4 regions of the Klebsiella variicola genome follow, and region 2 is predicted to be linked to each of the others. Evidence: predicted binding sites of a transcription regulator. Region 2 holds the regulator's gene; each other region holds the start of a gene.
What was found. The regulator CRP, encoded in region 2, controls carbon source genes, mostly activating them, when cyclic AMP is high. The targets are predictions, from matches to a motif close to ATGTGANNNNNNTCACAT.

Region 1 (5,785 bases), 790 kb from region 2:
ATTATGTAAAAACCTGGCTGGGGCCAAAATTTGAAGCCGCTCATCCCGGCGTCAAGGTGCGGGTGATCGGTACCGGCCCCGGCGACGCCGGGTCGAATAAAATTAGCGAGAAGCTAACGGCCCAGCAGGAGAGCGGCGCGCAGCAGTGGGATATCGACGTCGCGGTAGTGCACCAGAAGGCGGGCGGTGAGCAGGTGGAAAAGGGATTACTGCAAAAATACCGTCAGGATATTCAGACCGGCGGCATGGTGAGTTCGCCGAGCGCCACTCAGGCGCTGGGCGTTAACGTCGACGGATACGTCATGCCGATGTTCTTAAGCCAGACCGCTATCGCCTGGAACAGCGATCTGCTCAGTACCCCACCGGCGTCGTATGACGAGCTGGTGGCCTGGACGCAGAAACATCCGCAGGCTTTTGGCTATAACGGCATCAAGAACGGCATGTCCGGCGTCAGCTTTGTGGTGGGCTGGATCTACGCCTACGGGACCGACGCCCAGCGTCTCTCCGCCGGGCCCTATGATAAAAGCGTCGAAAAAGGCTGGCAGCAGGCCTATGAGAAGCTGAAGGCGTTCAATAAAAACGTAACTTTTACCCCGGGCAACGCCGGGACGCTCGATATGCTGAGCCGGGGGGAAATCGCCATGGGCCCGGTGTGGGTCGATATGTTCTATAGCTGGAAAGATCAGGGCAAGCTGCCGCCCTCGATCAAGCTTGCTTTACTGGCGCCGGGTATGCCGGGTCAGCCGATGTATTACGTCATCCCGGCGAAGGCGGCGAATCCGCAGCTGGCGCGCGACTTTATCGCGCTGGCCACCAGTCCGGAAGTGCAGGCGCAGGGGATCGTTAAGCAGTTTAACTGGTATCCGGGCATCGACGCCGGGCAGGTGAAGCCGAAGCTGGATACGGCGACCTGGCAAAAGCTGTTTGCCGAAATCTCGCCGGAAGCGCTGGCAAAGTATGGCAAAAGCTTCCCGATCGCTCCCTATTTTGACGACATCAAAGAGGGTTACGAAAGCCAGGTGGCCAACTAACGCCTTCTCCCGCCCGGGTTGTCGGCCCGGGCGCTTTCTTGTGCTGACGCCAGGTGCATTATGTCCAGTTCATTAAAATATCTGCTGCTGGTTGCTCCGGCGGCGCTGATGATCGCGATCCTGTTTTTGTATCCGCTGGGGTTTTCGCTGGTCTCGGCGTTTACCGCGCCGGGACAGCCGTTCACGCTCGATCACTTCCGCAAGGTCTATGCGCTTTACGCCAGTGATGTGCTCTTTTCGCTGATTATCGTACTGGTCTCAGTGGCGCTGTTAGCGCTGATCGCCATTACTCTGTCGGCAGTGATTGCGCTGTCACCGTGCCGACCCGTTGTTCGTCTGCTGGGTTTTTTGTATCGCTTACCGCTGTTTATTCCGTTTATTGTCGTCGCCCAGATGATGCGCACTTTTCTCGCCAAAAATGGCCTGATGAACAATGCGCTGGTGGCGGCCGACCTGGTCACACCGCTGGAGACGCTCTCCTGGCTGGGATGGAAAGGGATAGTGATCACCTTTGTCTGGAAGCAACTGGCCTTTGCCACGCTGCTGATCTGCGGGGCGATGGCGGCGCTGGAGTCGTCGCAGATCCTTGCTGCGCGTAACCTTGGCGCCTCCCGGCCGCGGATCCTGTTCGATATCATGCTGCCGCAGGTCCTGCCGACCATCGGCGTGGCGCTGGTGCTGTCGACGGTGACCATGATGTCGGTGCTGTCGGTACCGTTGATGATCGGCGTCGGAACGCCGACGATGCTGACGGTGGATATGGCGTTTCGCGTGAATTCCTATGGCGATTACGCGGTGGCGAATGCGCTGGGTGTGGTGTCGCTGGCGATCTGCGGCGCGCTGTCGTGGTTTTACCTGCGCCACAGCCTGCAGCAAAAAGGAGGGGAATCATGAAAGCGCTGACTCTCGCCTCATCCCCGTCATGGTGGATAAAAGGGCGCCGTAAAGTGCGCGCCAGCCTGGCGCTGCAGACCCTGCTGCTGCTGTTTATGCTGCTGGCGATGTTTGGCCCGTTGCTGAACCTGTTGATCTGGACCGTAGCGGAAAGCTGGTATTTTCCCCATTCGCTGCCCAGTCAGTGGGGGTTGAAGTACTGGTATCAGGTTTTCAATCCATACAGCGATGTGTCCGGTTCGCTGTTAACCAGCGTGTTGATCGCCCTGTTATCGGTGGGGGTCTGTTTGCTGATTTCCGTCCCCGCCGGCTATGCGCTTTCCCGGCGGAAAATGCCGCTGCGGGTGCTGTTTATGCTGCTGTTTCTCATCCCGCAGGCCTTTCCCAACCTGACGGTATACATGAATGTTGCCCGATTGTTTTATCAGTGGGGATTGAACGGCAGTATCGCGGGGGTGGTGCTGGTGCATAGCGTCCACGGCCTGATGTATTCGGTGTGGATCTGTGTGGCAGCCTTCTCATCCATCGACCCGCTGCTGGCGCGGGCGTCGCGTAACCTTGGCGCCGGACCGGTGTATACCTTCTGGCACATTGTGCTGCCGCAGGCGGCGCCGGGGATCGTTGCCGCCAGCATCTTCGTTTTTCTGGAGTCGCTGGATGAGTTTACCGGCACCTTCTTTGTCGGCGCGCCGGATATCACCACGCTGCCGCTACTGCTCTATAACGCCAGCATGTCGGGTAACTATCAGGTCTCGTCGATTACGGCGCTGATTTTGCTGGTGCCATCGCTGCTCTTTATGGTGGTGATCCATAAATTTATGCGCCCGGAGATGATGGCGAAACTGGGGAAGTAAGGACCGTAGAAAACGAAAAAGCTTCCCGGTGGGAAGCTTTTTAACCTCAGGTCATCATCATTGGCCATTCTGGCGGCGTCTGACTCATGACCTCAATCATCACATCTTTGATATTACCCCAGATTTTTGCGATATCGATCAGGGTGATGCCCAGCAAACCGGTGGCGAACCAGCAGGCGGCGGCAAGGCCGAGGCAGCTGCAGATCACTGCCAGACCGGCATAATCGCTTTTCCGTAACTGGATATTCAACGAGCTGGCGAGAAACATCAGTACCGCGCTCACCAGGGGCCAGCGCAACAAAACGACACTGGTAGTAATGGAAGCCATTAACCTATCCTCAAAGAAAGTCGGGGAGCCATGGATGACCTGGCGCGACTGACGATGGCATAGCGCTCTGGTCTCGACTGGCAAACTAGAGAGTGATGAAACGTCATTTCTGTTTCATCAACTTGTGTGAACTATATCACACTTGATGCTTTATTCGCCAGCCAAAAAATGAGCTTTCGCTGCGCTGAATAAGCTTTGATTTTGTGTGGATATAGGTAAGCAAAACCCGATTATCTTATTTTCATTCTCTTGCTAATGATTATTATTCTGCGGGTTTTATTACCAGTTCCTGTTTATTACACGGAGAAACCGAGTCAGATGCGCGTCTATTCTTAATCTGACGAGAATATCTTTCGAATACCTGATAAATAAGTATTATTCAACACCACCAGCTGAAAAGCTGACGCCCTGAAGGGCTGGCAGATATCTGCTGATGTCTATCGCAGTCGCGATTGCTAACGTGTTCGGGCTACCTTAATTAAGGCATATCGCATGGATGAAAGCGTAAATGGCTGACAGTGCGCCGCATAAGGCGCTCAGACTTGTCGGAATGGGGCTGGTTATTTTATTGCCGGTGATGTTGGCATTGTGGTTTGCCCAGCTGCGGGCCAAAGCCGAAACCATTGATCAATTGCACTCATTTTCGCAGCTGGCGCTGCAAAAAACAGAAATGGTCATCCGGGAAGCGGATCAGGCGCGGTTTAAAGCCAGCCAGTATCGTGGTGAGCTATGCTCAGCGGAGCACCAGCGTTATTTACTGCATATTGTTCGCGGTCTGCTGTATGTAGAAGATCTGATCTACGCCAACGGTCAGCGCTTTATCTGTTCAACGTCCGCTCATCCCGAGACCGGCTGGCGGATGCCCGCGGCGAATTACACCAAAAAGCCGGATGTGGCGATTTACTACTATCGGGATACGCCGTTTTACCCGGGCTTTGCCATGAATTATATGCAGAAGGGGCCCTATGTGGTGGTGGTCAACCCCTACTCGTTCAGCTCGGTGATTGCCAGCGACCGCGATTTAGCCTATGGCGTTTTCGATACTAAAACCAACCTCTTTTTCTCGCTGAGTAATAATGTTGAGCCCGCCGAACTCCAGGCGTTAATTCGCGAAGGCGATGCTTTTTTTAATCAGAATGGTCGGGTGTATACGATAGCCCGCTCCGCTATCCGGCCGATCGCGGTCATCATGTCCACCTCCCGGGCCAGCTACTACCACAACTTCTGTGACCAGGCGAGCCTGACGCTGCCGCTGGGGATCATTTGCAGTATTTTACTGGTGCTGGTGTGGACACGAACCCGCCGCCAGTATCACTCGCCGCGCAATATGCTACAGCGGGCTCTGAGCTGCCGCCAGCTGCGGCTGCACTACCAGCCGATTATCGATATTAAAAATAACCGCTGCGTCGGGGCGGAGGCGCTACTGCGATGGCCGGGGTTTGATGGCCCGGTGATGAACCCGGCGGAGTTTATCCCGCTGGCGGAAAATGAAGGCATGATTGCCCAGATCACGGACTACGTGGTGGATGAGCTGTTTTATGAAATGGGTGAGTTTCTTGCCAGCCATCCGCAGCTGTATGTGGCGATCAATCTCTCTGCGTCCGATTTCCACTCGGCGCGGCTGATTTCACAGATCAGTGAGAAAGCGCACAGCTATGCGGTCTGCATCGGACAGATCAAAATCGAAGTGACCGAGCGCGGGTTTATCGACGTGGCGAAAACGACGCCGGTGATCCAGGCGTTCCGCGAAGCAGGCTATGAGATTGCGATCGATGATTTCGGTACCGGCTACTCGAATCTGCATAATCTGCACGCGCTGAATGTCGATATCCTCAAAATCGATAAAACCTTCGTTGATACGCTGACCACCAACAACACCAGCCATCTGATCGCTGAGCACATCATTGAGATGGCGCGCGGGCTGCGTTTAAAAACTATCGCGGAAGGGGTGGAGACCCCGGAGCAGGTAAGCTGGCTCTACAAGCGCGGCGTGCAATTTTGTCAGGGCTGGCTGTTTGCGAAAGCCATGCCGGCGCGGGAGTTTATGCAGTGGTTAGCGAATGCTCCCACGCCCATAAGCAGGCCTCAGCCGCCGCGTCACGCGGAGATCTGATGGCGGTAGTCGCTGGGAGTGCGGTCGAACTCGCGGCGGAACACCCGGGAGAAGGTTTGCTGCGAGACGTAGCCCAGATCCATCGCGATATCAAAGATAGGTCGCTGAGTGGTTCGCAACGCTTCCGCCGCCAGCAGCAGGCGGCGCTGACGAATATAATCACCCAGCGTCTGATGCATTACGGTACGGAACATCCGCTGCAGATACCATTTCGAGTATCCTGACTTTCTGGCGACTATATCAATGTTAAGTGGTTGATCGATATGTTCATCAATCCATTCAATCAGTGTTTGAATAATATCCTGATGGGACATAAAGCGGCCTCTCTCAATTCTCGATTCGTCGTTTTGTCTGCGGGCGAGTATAATTCCTCAAGTTAACTTGAGGTAAAGCGCTTTATGGAAAAGAAATCACCCCGCATCAAAATGCTGCTGACGCCCGGGGAAGTGGCAAAACGAACCGGCGTGGCGGTCTCGGCTCTCCATTTTTATGAGAGTAAAGGCCTGATCCATAGCCAGCGGAATGCCGGCAACCAGCGGCGCTACCGGCGCGATGTCCTGCGCGC
Region 2 (5,785 bases):
GCTATCTGCTCAATCTGTTAAAAGCCAATGCCTCACGCAAGCTGAAAGCGTATCCTGGCTCACTGCCTGTCGATTTACGCCAGCTTAAAGGGATGCGCCGCATCCGGGAATTTGACGATATGATCACCGCCAAAATCCATGGTTTCGCCGATGCGCTGGATTATTACCGGCAATGCAGCGCCATGCCGCGGCTCAGCGATATCACTAAGCCAACGCTCATCATTCACGCGAAAGACGATCCATTTATGGATCACCACTCCATACCGCCGCAGGAGCAACTGCCGGCGAACGTTGAGTATCAATTAACTGAGCAAGGCGGCCACGTTGGTTTCGTCGGCGGCACCCTGCGTAAGCCGGAGATGTGGCTGGAAAGACGCATCCCGGACTGGTTAAACCGTTGGCTGGAGGTCGCCGTATGATTATTCCCTGGCAGGATCTGGATCCCGAAACGCTGGATAACCTGATTGAAAGCTTTGTGTTACGTGAAGGCACCGATTATGGTGAACATGAACGTTCACTTGCCGATAAAGTCGCCGATGTAAAACAGCAGTTGAAACGCGGAGAGGCGGTCCTTGTGTGGTCGGAACTGCATGAGACGGTCAATATTATGCCGCGCGCGCTGTTTAACGGCTAAGGCGACGCCACTACATCGTTTAACCAGGGAGTTGTTATGTCTGCCAAACATCCGGTGATCGCCGTCACGGGCTCCAGCGGCGCGGGCACTACCACCACCAGCCTTGCCTTTCGCAAAATCTTCGCGCAGCTAAACCTGCACGCCGCGGAGGTGGAAGGCGATAGCTTTCATCGCTACACCCGCCCGGAAATGGACATGGCGATCCGCAAGGCGCGGGATCAGGGCAAACATATCAGCTACTTTGGCCCGGAGGCGAACGACTTTGGCCTGCTGGAGCAGACCTTTATCGACTATGGCCGCCACGGAAAAGGCCAGTCGCGGAAATACCTGCATACCTATGACGAAGCCGTACCGTGGAATCAGGTGCCAGGGACTTTCACCCCCTGGCAGCCGCTGCCGGAGCCGACAGACGTACTGTTCTATGAGGGGCTGCACGGCGGGGTTGTCACGCCGCATCATGATGTCGCCAGCCATGTCGACCTGCTGGTCGGCGTAGTGCCTATCGTTAACCTCGAGTGGATCCAAAAGCTTATTCGCGACACCAGCGAGCGCGGCCACTCCCGGGAGGCGGTGATGGACTCAGTCGTCCGCTCGATGGAAGACTACATCAACTTCATTACCCCGCAATTTTCCCGCACCCATATCAACTTTCAGCGCGTGCCGACGGTAGACACTTCCAACCCGTTTGCCGCGAAAACTATTCCCTCGCTGGACGAGAGCTTTGTGGTGATCCATTTCCGTAACCTGCAGAATATCGACTTCCCCTGGCTGCTGGCGATGCTGCAGGGGTCGTTTATCTCGCACATGAACACGCTGGTGGTGCCGGGCGGTAAAATGGGGCTGGCGATGGAGCTTATCATGACGCCGCTGGTCGAGCGCCTGATGGAAGGCCGCAAGATCGGCTAACAGAAAAAACCCCGGCCAGGCCGGGGTTGAGATGCTTCACAACGGCAGGCGAAGACTACGCCTCGATCACTTCATAGGAGTGGGTGATCTTCACCGCTTTTTCCAGCATCAGCGCCACCGAGCAGTATTTCTCTGCCGACAGATCCACCGCCCGGGAGACCGCGGCATCTTTCAGCGCCTTACCGGTGACGATAAAGTGCAGATTAATATGCGTAAACAGACGCGGCGCCTCTTCGCGGCGCTCCGACGTCAGCTTCACTTCGCAGTTGGTCACCTCATGGCGACCTTTTTGCAGAATAGAAACCACATCGATCGCACTGCAACCGCCCGCCGCCATCAGCACCATCTCCATCGGGCTGGGTGCCTTATCCCCGGAGTTGCCATCCATCAGAATCTGGTGTCCTGACGCGGACTCCCCGATAAAGGTTAACCCTTCAACCCATTTCACACGCGCTTGCATAAAATTTAACTCCAGTATCGCAATTTTCCTGTCAGATTACGCGCACATAACAATTCTCGCAACGGAAGGCGACCTGCGTCATGCTGAAGCGAGACACCAGGAGACATGCGGCGAAAGCTATGCTAAAACAGTCTGGATGCTACAGTATTACATTGATGTACTGCATGTATGCAGAGGAGTTCACATTACGGGCTGTCGAAAAATCATCAGCCAGCTTCCCAGGTATAGGGAAACAATACGATTGCATGCCCGGACGCCGTGTAGTGTCGGCGCCCGGAGATAGCTTATAACAGAGGATAACCGCGCATGGTGCTTGGCAAACCGCAAACAGACCCTACCCTTGAATGGTTCTTGTCTCATTGCCACATTCATAAGTACCCATCAAAGAGCACGCTGATCCACCAGGGTGAAAAAGCAGAAACGCTGTACTACATCGTTAAAGGCTCCGTGGCTGTACTCATCAAGGATGAAGAAGGTAAAGAGATGATCCTCTCCTACCTCAACCAGGGCGATTTCATCGGTGAATTAGGCCTGTTTGAAGAGGGTCAGGAGCGTAGCGCCTGGGTACGGGCGAAAACCGCATGTGAAGTGGCCGAAATCTCTTATAAGAAATTCCGTCAGCTGATCCAGGTTAACCCGGACATTCTGATGCGCCTCTCTTCGCAAATGGCTCGCCGTCTGCAGGTCACGTCTGAGAAAGTGGGCAACCTCGCCTTCCTCGACGTGACGGGCCGTATCGCCCAGACGCTGCTGAACCTGGCGAAGCAACCCGATGCCATGACCCACCCGGACGGTATGCAAATTAAAATTACCCGTCAGGAAATTGGTCAGATCGTCGGCTGCTCTCGTGAAACGGTTGGCCGTATTTTGAAAATGCTGGAAGATCAGAACCTGATTTCCGCACACGGTAAAACTATCGTCGTCTACGGCACCCGTTAAGTTGCTAAGCGGCGTATTGCTCCTGCAGTACGCCGTTCTTGTTTTTCCCTCATGTGGCGCAGGCTGATTTACCACCCGGAAGTCAACTATGCACTGCGGCAAACGCTGGTGCTGTGTCTGCCTGTGGCCATCGGTCTTCTGCTCGGCCATCTCCAGCAGGGGCTGTTGTTTTCCTTAGTGCCCGCCTGCTGCAACATTGCCGGTCTTGATACCCCACATAAGCGCTTTTTCAAACGTCTGATTATCGGCGGCTGTCTGTTTGCCGGATGCAGTCTGGTGGTGCAGTTGCTGCTCGCTCAGGCCATTCCCCTGCCGCTTATTCTCAGCGGCCTGGCGCTATTGCTCGGCGTCACCGCGGAGATCAGTTCGCTGCACGCGCGCCTGCTGCCCGCGTCGCTGATCGCCGCTATCTTTACCCTGAGCCTGGCGGGCAATATGCCCATCTGGGAACCACTGCTGATCTACGCTTTCGGTACGCTGTGGTACGGCGTGTTTAACTGGCTCTGGTTCTGGCTGTGGCGCGAACAGCCGCTGCGGGAGTCGCTCAGCCTGCTTTACCGGGAACTGGCTGACTATTGTGAAGCCAAATACAGTCTGTTGACCCAGCATACCGATCCGTCGACCGCCCTGCCGCCGCTGCTCACCCGCCAGCAGAAGGTAGTCGACCTGATTACCCAGTGCTATCAGCAGATGCATATGCTGGCCGCCAACCAACGCAACGACCACAAGCGTCTGCTGCGGGCGTTCCAGGTTGGGCTGGATCTACAGGAACATATTTCGGTTAGCCTGCATCAGCCAGAAGAGGTACAAAAGCTGGTGGAACGCAGCCATGCCGAAGCGGTGATCCGCTGGAATGCGCAAACCGTCGCTGCCCGCCTGCGCGTGCTGGCGGATGATATTCTCTATCATCGCTTTCCGCAGCGTTTTCAGATGGATAAACAGATTGAGGCTCTGGAAAAGATCGCCCGCCAGCATCCGGACAACCCGGTCGGTCAGTTCTGCGCCTGGCACTTTAGCCGTATCGCCCGGGTGCTGCATACCCAGCGCCCCCTGTATGCCCGGGATCTGATGGCCGACAAAGAGCGTCGTTTACCGCTGTTTCCCGCGCTAAAGAACTATCTGTCGCTGAAATCACCCGCACTGCGCAATGCCGCGCGCATCAGCGTCATGCTGAGCGTCGCCAGCCTGATGGGCAACGCCCTGCATTTGCCGAAGCCCTACTGGATCCTGATGACGGTGCTCTTCGTCACGCAAAACGGCTACGGCGCCACGCGGGTGCGAATTGTTCACCGGGCGGCGGGAACGCTCGCCGGCCTGGTCATCGCCGGGCTAACCTTGCACTTTCACGTTCCGGAGAGCTATACCCTGAGTGGCATGCTGCTGATTACCCTGCTCAGCTATCTGATCATCCGTAAACACTATGGCTGGGCGATGGTAGGCTTTACGGTGACGGCGGTGTATACCCTGCAACTGCTGACGCTCAACGGCGAACAGTTTATTGTCGCCCGGCTTATCGACACGCTTATCGGCTGCCTGATCGCCTTCGGCGGGATGGTCTGGCTGTGGCCGCAGTGGCAGAGCGGCCTGCTGAAAAAAAACGCCCACGATGCGCTGGAGGCCGACCAGCAGGCGATTCGCCTGATCCTCAGCGCCGATCCAAAAGCCCCCGCGCTGGCCTATCAACGCATGCGCGTCAACCAGGCGCATAACGCGCTCTACAACTCCCTGAATCAGGCGATGCAGGAGCCCGGTTTTAATACCCACTACCTGGAAGATATGAAGCTGTGGGTGACGCACAGTCAGTTTATCGTCGAACACATCAACGCTATGACCACCCTGGCCCGGGAGCATACGATGCTCACCCCGGATCTTGCCCAGCGCTATCTCGAATCTTGTGAGATTGCCTTGCAACGCTGCCAGCAGCGGCTGGACAGCGATGGTCCCGGCAGCGCAGGGGATGCCAATATTCTGGAGTCGCCGGAAACAGAGGTGCCGAACGGTCCGTTAAGTACCCTGGAGCAGCACCTGCAACGCATTCTGGGCCATCTGAACACCATGCATACCATATCGTCAGTAGCATGGCGTCAGCGGCCGCATCATGGCATCTGGCTGCGGAAAATCAGCCGTTAATCACCTTTGCCACTGCCTGGGCAAAACGCGCCATCCCCTCGGCAATATCCTGCTCGTCGATGATCAGCGAGGGAACAAAACGCATCACGTCCGGCCCGGCGTTGAGCACCATGACGCCGGCTTGCGCAGCGGCATAGAGGAAATCACGCGCGCGGCCCTTGTGCTGCGGCTTGAGTTCGGCGCCAATCAGCAGGCCCATCCCGCGAATATCACTGAACAGATCAAATTCAGCATCCAGCTGCTGCAGGTGTTTGACGAACAGTTCGCGCTTCGCGCTCACGCCATCCAGCACCGCCGGGGTATTGATTAGATCGAAGGCGGCGTTGGCGACCGCGCAGGCCAGCGGGTTGCCGCCGTAGGTTGAGCCATGGGAACCCGCATGGAAGGCGCTGGCGATCTCATGGGTGGTCAGCATGGCGCTGACCGGGAAGCCGCCGCCGAGCGCTTTGGCGCTGGTCAGAATATCCGGCGTCACACCGTAATGCATATAGGCGAACAGCGATCCGGTACGCCCCATACCGCACTGCACTTCATCAAAGACTAACAGCGCCTGGTGCTGATCGCACAGCTCACGCAGCCCCTGCAGGAAGGCCGGCGTCGCTGCCGTCACGCCGCCTTCGCCCTGAATCGGCTCCACCACCACTGCGCAAGTGTGGTCATCCATCACCGCTTTTACCGCCTGCAGGTCGTTGAAGGGAATATGGACAATATCCGCC
Region 3 (5,785 bases), 640 kb from region 2:
CTGGGTGCAGAGCTATGGTTCCCGTTGCGTGAAGCCGCCGGTGGTGATCGGCGACGTCAGCCGTCCGCAGGCGATCACCGTCGACTGGGCGAAGTACGCGCAGTCGCTGACCGACAAGCCAGTGAAAGGGATGCTCACTGGACCGGTGACCATTCTGTGCTGGTCCTTCCCGCGGGAAGATGTCAGCCGTGAAACCATCGCGAAACAGATTGCGCTGGCCCTGCGTGATGAAGTGGCGGATCTGGAAGCGGCGGGGATCGGCATCATCCAGATTGATGAGCCGGCGCTGCGCGAAGGGTTACCGCTGAAGCGCAGCGACTGGGATTCCTATCTGCAGTGGGGTGTGGAAGCCTTCCGCCTTAATGCTGCGGTCGCCAAAGACGACACGCAGATCCACACCCACATGTGCTATTGCGAGTTCAACGACATCATGGACTCCATTGCCGCGCTGGATGCCGACGTGATCACCATTGAAACCTCGCGGTCCGATATGGAGCTGCTGGAGTCGTTCGAAGCGTTCGAGTATCCCAATGAGATCGGGCCGGGGGTATATGATATTCACTCGCCGAACGTGCCGAGCGTGGAGTGGATAGAAGCGCTGCTGGCAAAAGCCGCGCAGCGTATCCCGGCGGAGCGGCTGTGGGTTAACCCGGACTGCGGCCTGAAAACTCGCGGCTGGCCGGAAACCCGCGCCGCGCTGGCGAATATGGTGCAAGCGGCGCAGAATCTGCGCGAATCCGCCTGATAGTCAGGCGAAAAATAATAAGGAGGCATTTGCCTCCTTTTTTTGCATCGGGTGATTACCCTTTTTTACCGCCATACTGGGCAAACCACGCGAGCATGCGCTGCCAGCCGTCTTTGGCTGACTCTTCATGATAGCTGGCGCGATAGTCGGCGTTAAAGGCATGATCGGCTTCGGGATAGACCACGATTTCCGCTGTGGCGTTGGCCGCCCGCAGCGCCTGACGCATGGTCTCGATGGTGTCCTGTGGAATACTGGCGTCTTTAGCGCCGTACAGACCAAGCACCGGGGCGTTGAGATCGACCGCGATATCTACCGGATGCTTCGGTGAATTCAGCGATTTTTCTCCCACCAGCTTGCCGTACCAGGCCACGCCTGCCTTCAGTTGCGGGTTATGCGCGGCATACAGCCAGGTAATGCGTCCGCCCCAGCAGAAGCCGGTGATTAGCAGACGATGGGCATCGCCGCCGTGGCGCGCCGCCCAGCTGGCGACATGGTCGAGATCCGCCAGCACCTGCGCGTCCGGCACCTTGGTAACCAGCTCTTTGAACAGGGTCGGGATATCGTGGTACTCATTCGGATCGCCCTGACGGAAGTACAATTCAGGCGCAATAGCCAGATAGCCTTCCTGCGCCAGGCGGCGACAAAGATCGCGAATATGTTCATGCACGCCGAAAATTTCCTGTACCACGATAACGATCGGCAGCGGACCGTCGGCATTTTTCGGGCGGGCGTGGTAGGCCGGCATGTTTTCACCCTGAGAGGGAATAGACGTCTCTCCGGCGATAATATGCTCTTCCGGCGTATGAACGGCGGTGGCGGCGTGTGGTGAAGCTGCAGGTGCGAATCCAGGTTGCTTGGTGGTGGTCATGGTATTCTCCGTACCCTTATTTATTAGCGCATCAATAACTATAGACCCTTTACCTTTAGTTCGGGCGGTAATAAAGCACAGTGCCTGAAAGCGGCTATCTTTTGTTCTGTGACGATGAATATAACTTGTTAATGTGATGTGTATCACTATTTACTGAAAAACAACTGCAATCATTATTGGTCTTGGTGACTATCATCACAAAATGTTGCCAGGGGCTTCTGTACAGTACCGTTTTGCTTCTGCTGATAATTCGACCCACAGAGGAGTTTTTTATGTCCAAGTCTGATGTTTTTCATCTCGGCCTCACCAAGAACGATTTACAAGGGGCTACGCTGGCTATCGTCCCTGGCGATCCGGAGCGTGTGGAAAAGATCGCCGCGCTGATGGATAAGCCGGTCAAGCTGGCATCCCACCGCGAATTTACCTCCTGGCGCGCGGAGCTGGACGGCAAGCCGGTGATCGTCTGCTCTACCGGCATCGGCGGCCCGTCGACTTCTATCGCCGTGGAAGAGCTGGCGCAGCTGGGCGTGCGTACCTTCCTGCGTATCGGCACCACCGGCGCGATTCAACCGCACATTAACGTTGGCGATGTGCTGGTTACGACCGCTTCCGTTCGCCTGGACGGCGCCAGCCTGCACTTCGCGCCGATGGAGTTCCCGGCCGTCGCAGACTTCGCCTGCACCACCGCGCTGGTGGAAGCGGCGAAATCTATTGGTGCCACCACCCATATCGGCGTGACCGCCTCTTCGGATACCTTCTACCCAGGCCAGGAGCGTTACGACACCTTCTCCGGCCGCGTGGTGAGCCGCTTCAAGGGCTCAATGGAAGAGTGGCAGGCAATGGGCGTGATGAACTATGAAATGGAATCCGCCACGCTGCTGACCATGTGCGCCAGCCAGGGCCTGCGTGCCGGGATGGTCGCCGGGGTTATTGTGAACCGTACCCAGCAAGAGATCCCTAACGCCGAAACCATGAAGCAAACCGAAAGCCACGCGGTCAAAATCGTCGTGGAAGCGGCGCGTCGTCTGCTGTAATTCAACCCCTTCTCTGTCAGGCCGGATCCTCCGGCCTTTCTTTTTTGCGTTGCTCCTCGCAGGAAATCCCTTTTAAACTGGACGTTTGTACAGCACAATTCTATTTTGTGCCATCAGGTTATCGCAGGGGGCGTCGTGGATCTCTCAATCATTATCAGCGCGGTTATCGCACTGGCTGCCGGGTTAATGGTCGGCTGGCTGGCAACCAAAGCGCGCGCCGACCAAATCCGGGCCGATCTCATTGAGGAGCGGCGAGAGCTGGATATTGAGCTGAGCGCCGCCCGTCAGCAGCTGGTGCAGGAGGCCCACTGGCGTGAGGAGTGCGAGCTGCTGAACAATGAGCTGCGCAGTCTGCGGGATATCAATACCTCGCTGGAGGCCGATCTGCGTGAGGTCACCACCCGGCTCGAATCCACCCAGCTGCATGCGGAAGATAAGATCCGTCAGATGGTTAACAGCGAGCAGCGCCTGAGCGAGCAGTTTGAAAACCTCGCCAACCGTATTTTCGAACACAGCAACCGGCGCGTCGATGAGCAAAACCGCCTGAGTCTGCATGGTCTGCTGACCCCGCTGCGCGAACAGCTCGACGGGTTCCGCCGCCAGGTGCAGGAGAGCTTTGGCCAGGAGGCGCGGGAAAGGCACACCCTGGCGCATGAGATCCGCAATCTTCAGCAGCTGAACGCGCAGATGGCGCAGGAGGCACTGAACCTGACGAAAGCGCTGAAAGGTGATAACAAAACCCAGGGCAACTGGGGGGAAGTGGTCTTAACCCGCGTGCTGGAGGCTTCCGGCCTGCGCGAAGGCTATGAGTACCAGACCCAGGTCAGTATCGAGACCGATAACCGCTCGCGGATGCAGCCGGACGTCATTGTCCGCCTGCCGCAGGGCAAGGACGTGGTGATAGACGCCAAAATGACCCTGGTCGCCTATGAGCGCTATTTCAACGCCGAAGACGACTACACCCGCGAAGTCGCGCTGCAGGAACATCTTGCCTCGGTGCGAAACCATATTCGCCTGCTGGGACGCAAGGATTATCAACAACTGCCGGGGCTGCGCTCTCTCGACTACGTGCTGATGTTTATTCCCGTCGAGCCGGCGTTCCTGGTGGCCATCGACCGTCAGCCCGAGCTCATCAGCGAGGCGTTGCAAAATAATATCATGCTGGTCAGCCCGACGACGCTGCTGGTAGCCCTGCGTACTATCGCCAATCTGTGGCGCTATGAGCATCAGAGCCGCAACGCGCAGAAGATCGCCGAGCGGGCGGGGCGCCTTTACGACAAAATGCGCCTGTTTGTGGATGATATGTCCGCCATCGGCCAGAGTCTGGATAAGGCGCAAGAGAACTATCGCCAGGCGATGAAAAAGCTCGCTTCCGGGCGCGGGAACCTGCTGGCCCAGGCGGAAGCCTTTCGCGGCCTGGGGGTGGAGGTGAAGCGCGGGATAAATCCTGATTTAGTCGAACAAGCCACTGCCCAGGACGATGAATATCGTCTTGAAGACGAGGATAACCTCCCGGAAAATGACGCATTTTCAGCCGACTCTGCCGAGGCGTTACATAATCGGGAGGCGGCTCCGCCACGTTGAAACGTATGGGAAATGCGCTGAATCTGATACACTCAGTGAACATTTTCTTGAAAAGCAAGCAGGCATAGAGATGGTTGAGGATTCACAAGAAACGACGCACTTTGGCTTTCAGACGGTCGCTAAAGAGCAGAAACAGGACATGGTGGCGCATGTATTCCATTCTGTCGCGGCAAAGTATGATGTGATGAACGACTTGATGTCGTTTGGTATCCATCGTTTGTGGAAGCGTTTCACCATCGACTGCAGCGGCGTACGTCGCGGGCAGACCGTGCTGGATCTGGCAGGGGGGACCGGCGATTTGACGGCCAAGTTCTCCCGTCTGGTAGGAGAAACCGGCCGCGTCATGCTTGCTGATATCAATGATTCCATGCTCAAAATGGGCCGCGAAAAGCTGCGTAATATCGGCATCGTGGGCAACGTTGAGTATGTTCAGGCCAACGCGGAAGCCCTGCCGTTTGCTGATAACACCTTTGACTGCATCACCATCTCTTTCGGTCTGCGTAACGTTACCGATAAAGAAAAAGCGCTGCGTTCGATGTACCGCGTGCTGAAGCCAGGCGGACGTCTGCTGGTGCTGGAGTTTTCTAAACCGATTATCGAACCGCTCAGCAAAGCCTACGACGCTTACTCCTTCCATATCCTGCCGAAGGTGGGGGAACTGGTGGCAAAAGACGGCGACAGCTATCGCTACCTGGCAGAATCTATCCGTATGCACCCGGATCAGGAAACCCTGAAAGGGATGATGCAGGATGCAGGTTTTGAAAGTGTCGACTACCACAACCTGACGGCGGGTATCGTTGCCTTGCATCGCGGTTACAAGTTCTGACAGGAGGGACGCTATGCCTTTCACACCCCTGGTGACCGCTAGCATTGAGACGGCGCTGAATACTTTTCTCTGGCGTGACAAGGCGCTAAAACCCGCTCGTCAGCGCCTGCTGGGTAAGGTATTGCGAGTTCAACTGCAGGACTTCTCCACCCCGATCGTACTAGCGTTCAGCGAACGCCAGGTTGATGTCCTGAGCGCCTGGGAGGGAGAGGCCGACTGCACTGTGATTACCCGGCTCAGCGTGCTGCCCAAACTGCGTAATCGTCAGCAGCTCACGGCGCTTATCCGTAGCGGAGATCTGGAAGTGCAGGGCGATCTGCAGGTGGTGCAGAATATGGTCTCCCTGTGCGATCTGGCGGAGTTCGATCCCGCTGAACTGCTGGCGCCTTATACTGGCGATATCGTGGCTGAAGGCGTTGGCAAAGTCCTCCGCGGCGGCGCTCAGTTTTTACTGAAAGGCGCGCAGCGCCAGCAGCGCTATGTCGCAGAAGCGATCACTGAAGAGTGGCGACTGGCACCGGGGCCGCTGGAGCTGGCATGGTTTGCGGAAGAAACGACGGCTATTGAACGCGCGCTGGCCGCACTGGAAAAACGGCTGGAAACGCTGGAGGGCAAATGACGCCAGGAGAATTACGGCGCCTGTATTTCATCATCCACACCTTTTTGAGCTACGGGCTCGATGAGCTCATCCCCAAAATTCGTCTCACGCTGCCGCTGCGTATCTGGCG
Region 4 (5,785 bases), 180 kb from region 2:
GAAAGTTATTCTAGGAGAAAATAATAAGGCATAAACCGTGGCAAAACCGTCAACCAGCCTGCTGAAAAGGCGCTTGGACATCGCAGAGATCGTTCGTAAGAACGGCGAGATCAAAGTCGACGATCTGGCCGAAATGCTGGCTGTTTCCGGAGTGACAATCCGTAACGATCTCAACTACCTCGAGCAGCAGGGCTACTTAAAACGCTCCTTCGGCGGGGCGATTTATACCGCCCAGGCTGGCGCGCCGGTTGCGGTGATGCGGGAAGCACCAGCCGTCAGGGATAAAGCGCTGGAGACGGAAATGGCTCGCCAGGTGGCGGCGCAGATAGAAGATGGCGAAACGCTATTTTTAGGCCAAGGTTCCATTTTGCGTAAAGTGATCCCCTTTCTGGCCAACAGAGAAGAACTTTGCCTGCTGTTAAACGATCTGGGCCATGTCGCGCTGGCGCAGGAGTTTTTAAATGGGGAAACCGTTCTGCTTGGTGGGGTGCTGTCCGGGCAGGGGCGGATTGTGGAGGGCGATCTGGCGCTGAAAGCGTTAGGTCATTACCGGCCATCACATGCGCTGATTGCGGTGGATCATATTGCCGAAGACGGTACGCTGAGCGTGCGTAACGAGGCCACAGCACATCTACTGAATGAGGCTGTGGCGCAGAGCGAAAGAGTTATCGCGATTGTTGCGTCCAGACCGGTCTACGGTGAGAAACGTTATGCTGTCGGTGAATTGCAACAGATCAGCAGCGTGGTGACCCCGCAGGTCGTCGCGGCAGAGTACCATGCCTGCTTCCTCGCTGCGGGTTTGACCAACAGCTATACCAACAATGAATGCCTGACATGGCTCAACACGGCTTTGCATAAGACAAACCAGGAGCGGTGATGAACGTAACCATTTGCACCATCGGCGAACTGCTGGTGGAGTTTCTCGCCAAGGAAGAGAATCAGGGTTTTTCCCGCCCCGGTGAATTTTGGGGGCCCTATCCCAGCGGGGCGCCGGCAATCTTTGCCGATCAGGTGGCAAAGCTGGGTTTTGGCTCTGTGTTGTTTAGCTGCGTGGGCAACGACGCATTTGGCGAGATGAATATTGCGCGTCTGGAGAAAGATGGCGTTAACGTCAACGGTATCGCCATGCTGCAGAAAGCGACCACCGGTAGCGCCTTCGTCAGCTATCGTAGCCAGGCGCAGCGCGATTTTATTTTTAATATGCCTAACAGCGCCTGCGGTTTGCTGACTGCCGACCACATTGATGAGGCGCTGCTAAATCAGTGTCAGCATTTTCATATTATGGGATCGTCGCTGTTCTCGTTCCGTATTATCGATGCGATGCGTAAAGCGATTGAAAACATTAAAGGCCGCAACGGTACGGTGTCGTTCGACCCAAACATTCGCAAAGAGATGCTGAACATTCCCGAGATGTCGCAGGCGTTTGAATACATTCTCGATTACACCGATATTTTCCTGCCGAGCGACGGTGAGCTGGATTATTTTGGCCTCAATCCGGAGCGCAATGAGCAGATCCTGGTTGATAAGCTATTGAAACGCGGCGTGAAGCATGTGGTGATTAAACGTGGGCCGCGTGGCGCCAGCTACTTTAGCGCCAACGAGACACACCATGTCGCCGGCTTCAACGTGCCGGTGGTGGATCCGACTGGTGCCGGGGATTGCTTTGGCGCCACCTTTGTCAGCCTGTTCCTCAATGGCGCCACGCCGCAGGAGGCGCTGAGATGGGCAAACGCCAGCGGCTCGTTGGCGATTAGCCAACGCGGCCCCATGGAAGGCACCTCGACGCAGGCGCAGATCCGCGCTTTCCTTGCCGCACAGCATCCGTAACCAACAAGCCCGGATAAATCCGGGCTAAAAGTAGTTAAATTCTCACGCTCTCGATCAGGTCACCGGCGCCGGGTTAAACACCGCCAGCTGGTTGTGCAGGCCCCATTGATCGGAGAAAGTTTTCTTGCGTCCGCTGGCGACGTCGAGAATAAATTCGAACAGCTTCCGCCCGACATCCTCAATCGTCTCTTCGCCAGTGGCGATGGTCCCGGCGTTAATGTCCATTAAATCATACCAGCGGTTGGCCAGCTCGGTACGGGTCGCCATTTTTATTACGGGTACCGCCATCAGGCCATACGGCGTGCCGCGACCGGTGGTGAACACCTGCACGGTAATGCCAGAGGCGACCTGCTGGGTGCCGCAGACAAAATCGCTGGCGGGGGTAGCGGCATAAATCAGGCCGCGTTTGGTCGGGCGCTGGCCTGGAGAGAGCACCTCGACGATGGCGCTTTTCCCTGATTTAGCAATAGAACCCAGCGCTTTTTCCACCACGTTAGCCAGGCCGCCTTTTTTGTTGCCGGGGGAGGGGTTGGCGCTGCGGTCGGTTTTGCCCATGTCGAGATAGTTATCGTACCAGGCCATCTCTTCCAGCAGGCGTTTGCCCACCTCTTCGTTAATCGCCCGCGGGGTTAACAGATGGATGGCGTCGCGGACTTCGGTCACTTCCGAGAACATCACCGTCGCGCCGCAGCGCACCAGCAGGTCGGATGCATAACCCACCGCCGGGTTGGCGGTCACACCGGAGAAGGCGTCGCTGCCGCCGCACTGCATGCCGACCACCAGCTCTGAAGCCGGACAGGTTTCCCGCTGGCGCTGGTTCAGTTTCGCCAGGTGGCACTCGGCGACCTGCAGAATGTCATCGACCATCGATTTAAAACCAACATGCTTTTCATCCTGCAGGCTGACGATGCTGGCGCTGTCCACCGGGATACTTTTGACGTCTTCCGTGCCCTGCAGCAGGCGTTCCGGCTGCAGCTTTTCACAGCCGAGGCCAATGACCATCACCTCACCGCCGAAATTCGGGTTGAGGGCGATATTGTGGATAGTGCGAATTGGCACTACCGCCGCCGGTGCATTAATCGCCACGCCGCAACCGTAGAGGTGGTTCAGGCCTACCACGCCGTCGACGTTGGGGTATTTCGGCAGCAGGTCGCGTTCAATGATTTTCACCACATAATCAACCACGCCCGCAACACAGTGCACGCTGGTGGTGATGCCCAGCAGGTTCTTGGTGCCCACGCAGCCATCGGCATTGCGGTACCCTTCAAAGGTATAGCCTTCCAGCGGCGGTAGGGGTTCAGGCACTTTGGTCGCCAGCGGCAGGCTGTTCAACGGCGGGGCGGTGGGCAGTTCCACCAGCGATTCGTCAATCCAGCTTCCCTGTGGGATGTCGCGCACGGCGAAGCCAATTACTTCTCCGTAGCGGATGATTTCACCGCGGGCAGGGATATCCACCAGGGCTACTTTATGACCCTGTGGGATGTGTTCGACGAGCGTCAGGCCGTCCGGGAAACGTGTTCCGGCGGTCAATCCCCGATCGTTAACAATAATCGCCACGTTATCTGTCGGGTCAACTTTAATATAAAACGCGGTTGGCGATTGTTGTCGAATTGCAATGTCAGCCATTGTCCAGTCATCTCCAAACAGGTGCTAAAAAAAGAATGAAATGGTCATTCTGGTGCTGTAGAAAAGAATAATGAAATAAAGAATGTCAGGAGTAATGGCTTTAAAATGTGATCTGTGTCACCCCTCTTGGCGACAACGCTCACGCACCGACAGGCAATCATGAGAACTGTGGATTAGCGCCCATGACTTGTGGCATTTGCCTAACTAAAGCGTCAGATAAGACATTTATATTGTGATTATGCATGGTGTCTGGCGATGGCAGGCTGATTATACTGTGTCATGTTTTTGAGGTAGCCGATAGGCAATAAGAGAGCGTTGATATCGTCTATTTAACAAATAAAGAACCCGATTAAAAAAATAATAAAAGGTGTTCTGTGTTTGATGAATATCTTCATGATCCTGGATGGGATGAGAAACAAGGAATACCAACTCGCTATTTTATTCTGCTGATTATATTTATGGTTCGCGAGATTAAACGCCTGGAATTGCAGAAGTAAGCAACGATTAACGCAAGGTAAACATCATGGATAACGCAATTTTCCCGAACAAATTTAAGGCCGCGCTGGCGGCTCATCAGGTGCAGATTGGCTGCTGGTGCGCGCTGGCTAACCCGATCAGCACTGAGGTGCTGGGTCTGGCCGGTTTCGACTGGCTGGTGCTGGATGCGGAACACGCGCCGAACGACGTGACCACGCTTATCCCACAGCTGATGGCGCTGAAGGGCAGCTCCAGCGCGCAGGTAGTCCGTGTGCCGACCAATGAGCCGATCATCATCAAGCGCATGCTGGACATCGGCTTCTATAACTTCCTGGTGCCGTTTGTCGAGACGGCTGAACAGGCGGCGCAGGCGGTGTCTTCGACCCGTTATCCGCCGGAAGGGATCCGCGGGGTTTCCGTTTCCCACCGCGGCAATATGTTTGGCACCGTGGCGGACTACTTCGCCCAGTCCAACAAGAACATTTCCATTCTGGTGCAGATTGAGAGCCAGACCGGGGTGGACAACGTCGAGGCGATTGCCGCGACCGACGGCGTCGACGGCCTGTTCGTCGGCCCGAGCGACCTGGCCGCGGCCTTAGGTCATCTGGGCAATGCCGCCCATCCTGAGGTACAGCGCGCCATCCAGCATATCTTCGCCAGCGCGAAGAAACACGGTAAGCCAAGTGGCATTCTGGCGCCGGTTGAAGCCGATGCGCGCCGCTATCTGGAATGGGGCGCGACTTTCGTCGCCGTCGGCAGCGATCTGGGCGTCTTCCGCTCAGCAACGCAGAAACTTGCTGATGCGTTTAAAAAATAATCACCAGGATGAAGAGAGAGAACATTATGACAATCAAAGTGGGTTTTATCGGTCTTGGCATTATGGGTAAACCGATGAGCAAAAATTTGCTGAAAGCAGGTTATTCGCTGGTGGTGTCCGACCGTAACCCGGAAGCGATTGCCGACGTGATTGCCGCGGGTGCTGAGACCGCGACGACGCCGAAGGCGATTGCCGAACAGTGCGACGTCATTATCACCATGCTGCCAAACTCTCCGCATGTGAAAGAGGTGGCGCTGGGTGAAAACGGCATTATCGAAGGGGCAAAGCCGGGCACCGTGGTGATTGATATGAGCTCTATCGCGCCGCTGGCGAGCCGGGAAATCAGCGAAGCGCTGAAAGCCAAGGGTATTGATATGCTGGATGCGCCGGTGAGCGGCGGCGAACCAAAAGCCATCGACGGCACCCTGTCGGTGATGGTCGGCGGCGATAAGGCGATCTTTGATAAATACTACGATCTGATGAAAGCGATGGCGGGCTCCGTGGTGCATACCGGCGACATCGGCGCGGGCAACGTCACCAAACTGGCTAACCAGGTGATTGTCGCCCTGAACATCGCGGCGATGTCTGAAGCGCTGACTCTGGCGACCAAAGCTGGCGTCAATCCGGATCTGGTATATCAGGCGATCCGTGGCGGCCTGGCGGGCAGTACCGTGCTGGATGCCAAAGCGCCGATGGTGATGGATCGTAACTTCAAGCCGGGATTCCGTATCGACCTGCATATTAAAGATCTGGCGAACGCCCTGGATACGTCCCATGGCGTGGGCGCTCAGCTACCGCTGACGGCGGCGGTAATGGAGATGATGCAGGCGCTGCGTGCGGACGGTCTGGGCACCGCGGACCATAGCGCGCTGGCGTGCTATTACGAAAAACTGGCGAAAGTGGAAGTCACTCGCTAACAAGAAGGGCGCACCACGCGCCCTGTTATTCTTGCCTTGCGCGGCACGGTCAGGCTACAAACTTATGAAAATCGTCATTGCCCCAGACTCTTACAAAGAAAGCCTGTCTGCCGCCGAGGTA

Region 1: the regulator CRP is predicted to act here: its motif matches at 3,232-3,249, upstream of SP68_RS24035 (YjcB family protein).
Region 3: the regulator CRP is predicted to act here: its motif matches at 1,745-1,762, upstream of udp (uridine phosphorylase).
Region 4: the regulator CRP is predicted to act here: its motif matches at 3,559-3,576, upstream of garD (galactarate dehydratase).

Annotation. Positions count from the first base shown of each region.
Region 1 is NZ_CP010523.2:5,143,625-5,149,409, reverse strand. Features, by position in the region: gene SP68_RS24050 (ABC transporter substrate-binding protein) at 1-1,031, shown strand, start outside; gene SP68_RS24045 (ABC transporter permease) at 1,092-1,925, shown strand; gene SP68_RS24040 (ABC transporter permease) at 1,922-2,779, shown strand; gene SP68_RS24035 (YjcB family protein) at 2,826-3,107, opposite strand; gene SP68_RS24030 (EAL domain-containing protein) at 3,616-5,220, shown strand; gene soxS (superoxide response transcriptional regulator SoxS) at 5,205-5,534, opposite strand; gene soxR (redox-sensitive transcriptional activator SoxR) at 5,619-5,785, shown strand, end outside.
Region 2 is NZ_CP010523.2:410,047-415,831, reverse strand. Features, by position in the region: gene SP68_RS01860 (hydrolase) at 1-419, shown strand, start outside; gene SP68_RS01855 (YheU family protein) at 416-634, shown strand; gene SP68_RS01850 (phosphoribulokinase) at 671-1,540, shown strand; gene SP68_RS01845 (OsmC family protein) at 1,596-2,000, opposite strand; gene crp (cAMP-activated global transcriptional regulator CRP) at 2,307-2,939, shown strand; gene SP68_RS01835 (YccS/YhfK family putative transporter) at 2,991-5,069, shown strand; gene argD (bifunctional acetylornithine/succinyldiaminopimelate transaminase) at 5,059-5,785, opposite strand, start outside.
Region 3 is NZ_CP010523.2:5,288,836-5,294,620, reverse strand. Features, by position in the region: gene metE (5-methyltetrahydropteroyltriglutamate--homocysteine S-methyltransferase) at 1-745, shown strand, start outside; gene SP68_RS24705 (dienelactone hydrolase family protein) at 801-1,613, opposite strand; gene udp (uridine phosphorylase) at 1,886-2,647, shown strand; gene rmuC (DNA recombination protein RmuC) at 2,783-4,231, shown strand; gene ubiE (bifunctional demethylmenaquinone methyltransferase/2-methoxy-6-polyprenyl-1,4-benzoquinol methylase UbiE) at 4,302-5,057, shown strand; gene ubiJ (ubiquinone biosynthesis protein UbiJ) at 5,071-5,676, shown strand; gene ubiB (ubiquinone biosynthesis regulatory protein kinase UbiB) at 5,673-5,785, shown strand, end outside.
Region 4 is NZ_CP010523.2:595,005-600,789, forward strand. Features, by position in the region: gene SP68_RS02845 (DeoR/GlpR family DNA-binding transcription regulator) at 74-877, shown strand; gene SP68_RS02850 (sugar kinase) at 877-1,827, shown strand; gene garD (galactarate dehydratase) at 1,882-3,453, opposite strand; gene garL (2-dehydro-3-deoxyglucarate aldolase) at 3,977-4,747, shown strand; gene garR (2-hydroxy-3-oxopropionate reductase) at 4,774-5,664, shown strand; gene garK (glycerate 2-kinase) at 5,729-5,785, shown strand, end outside.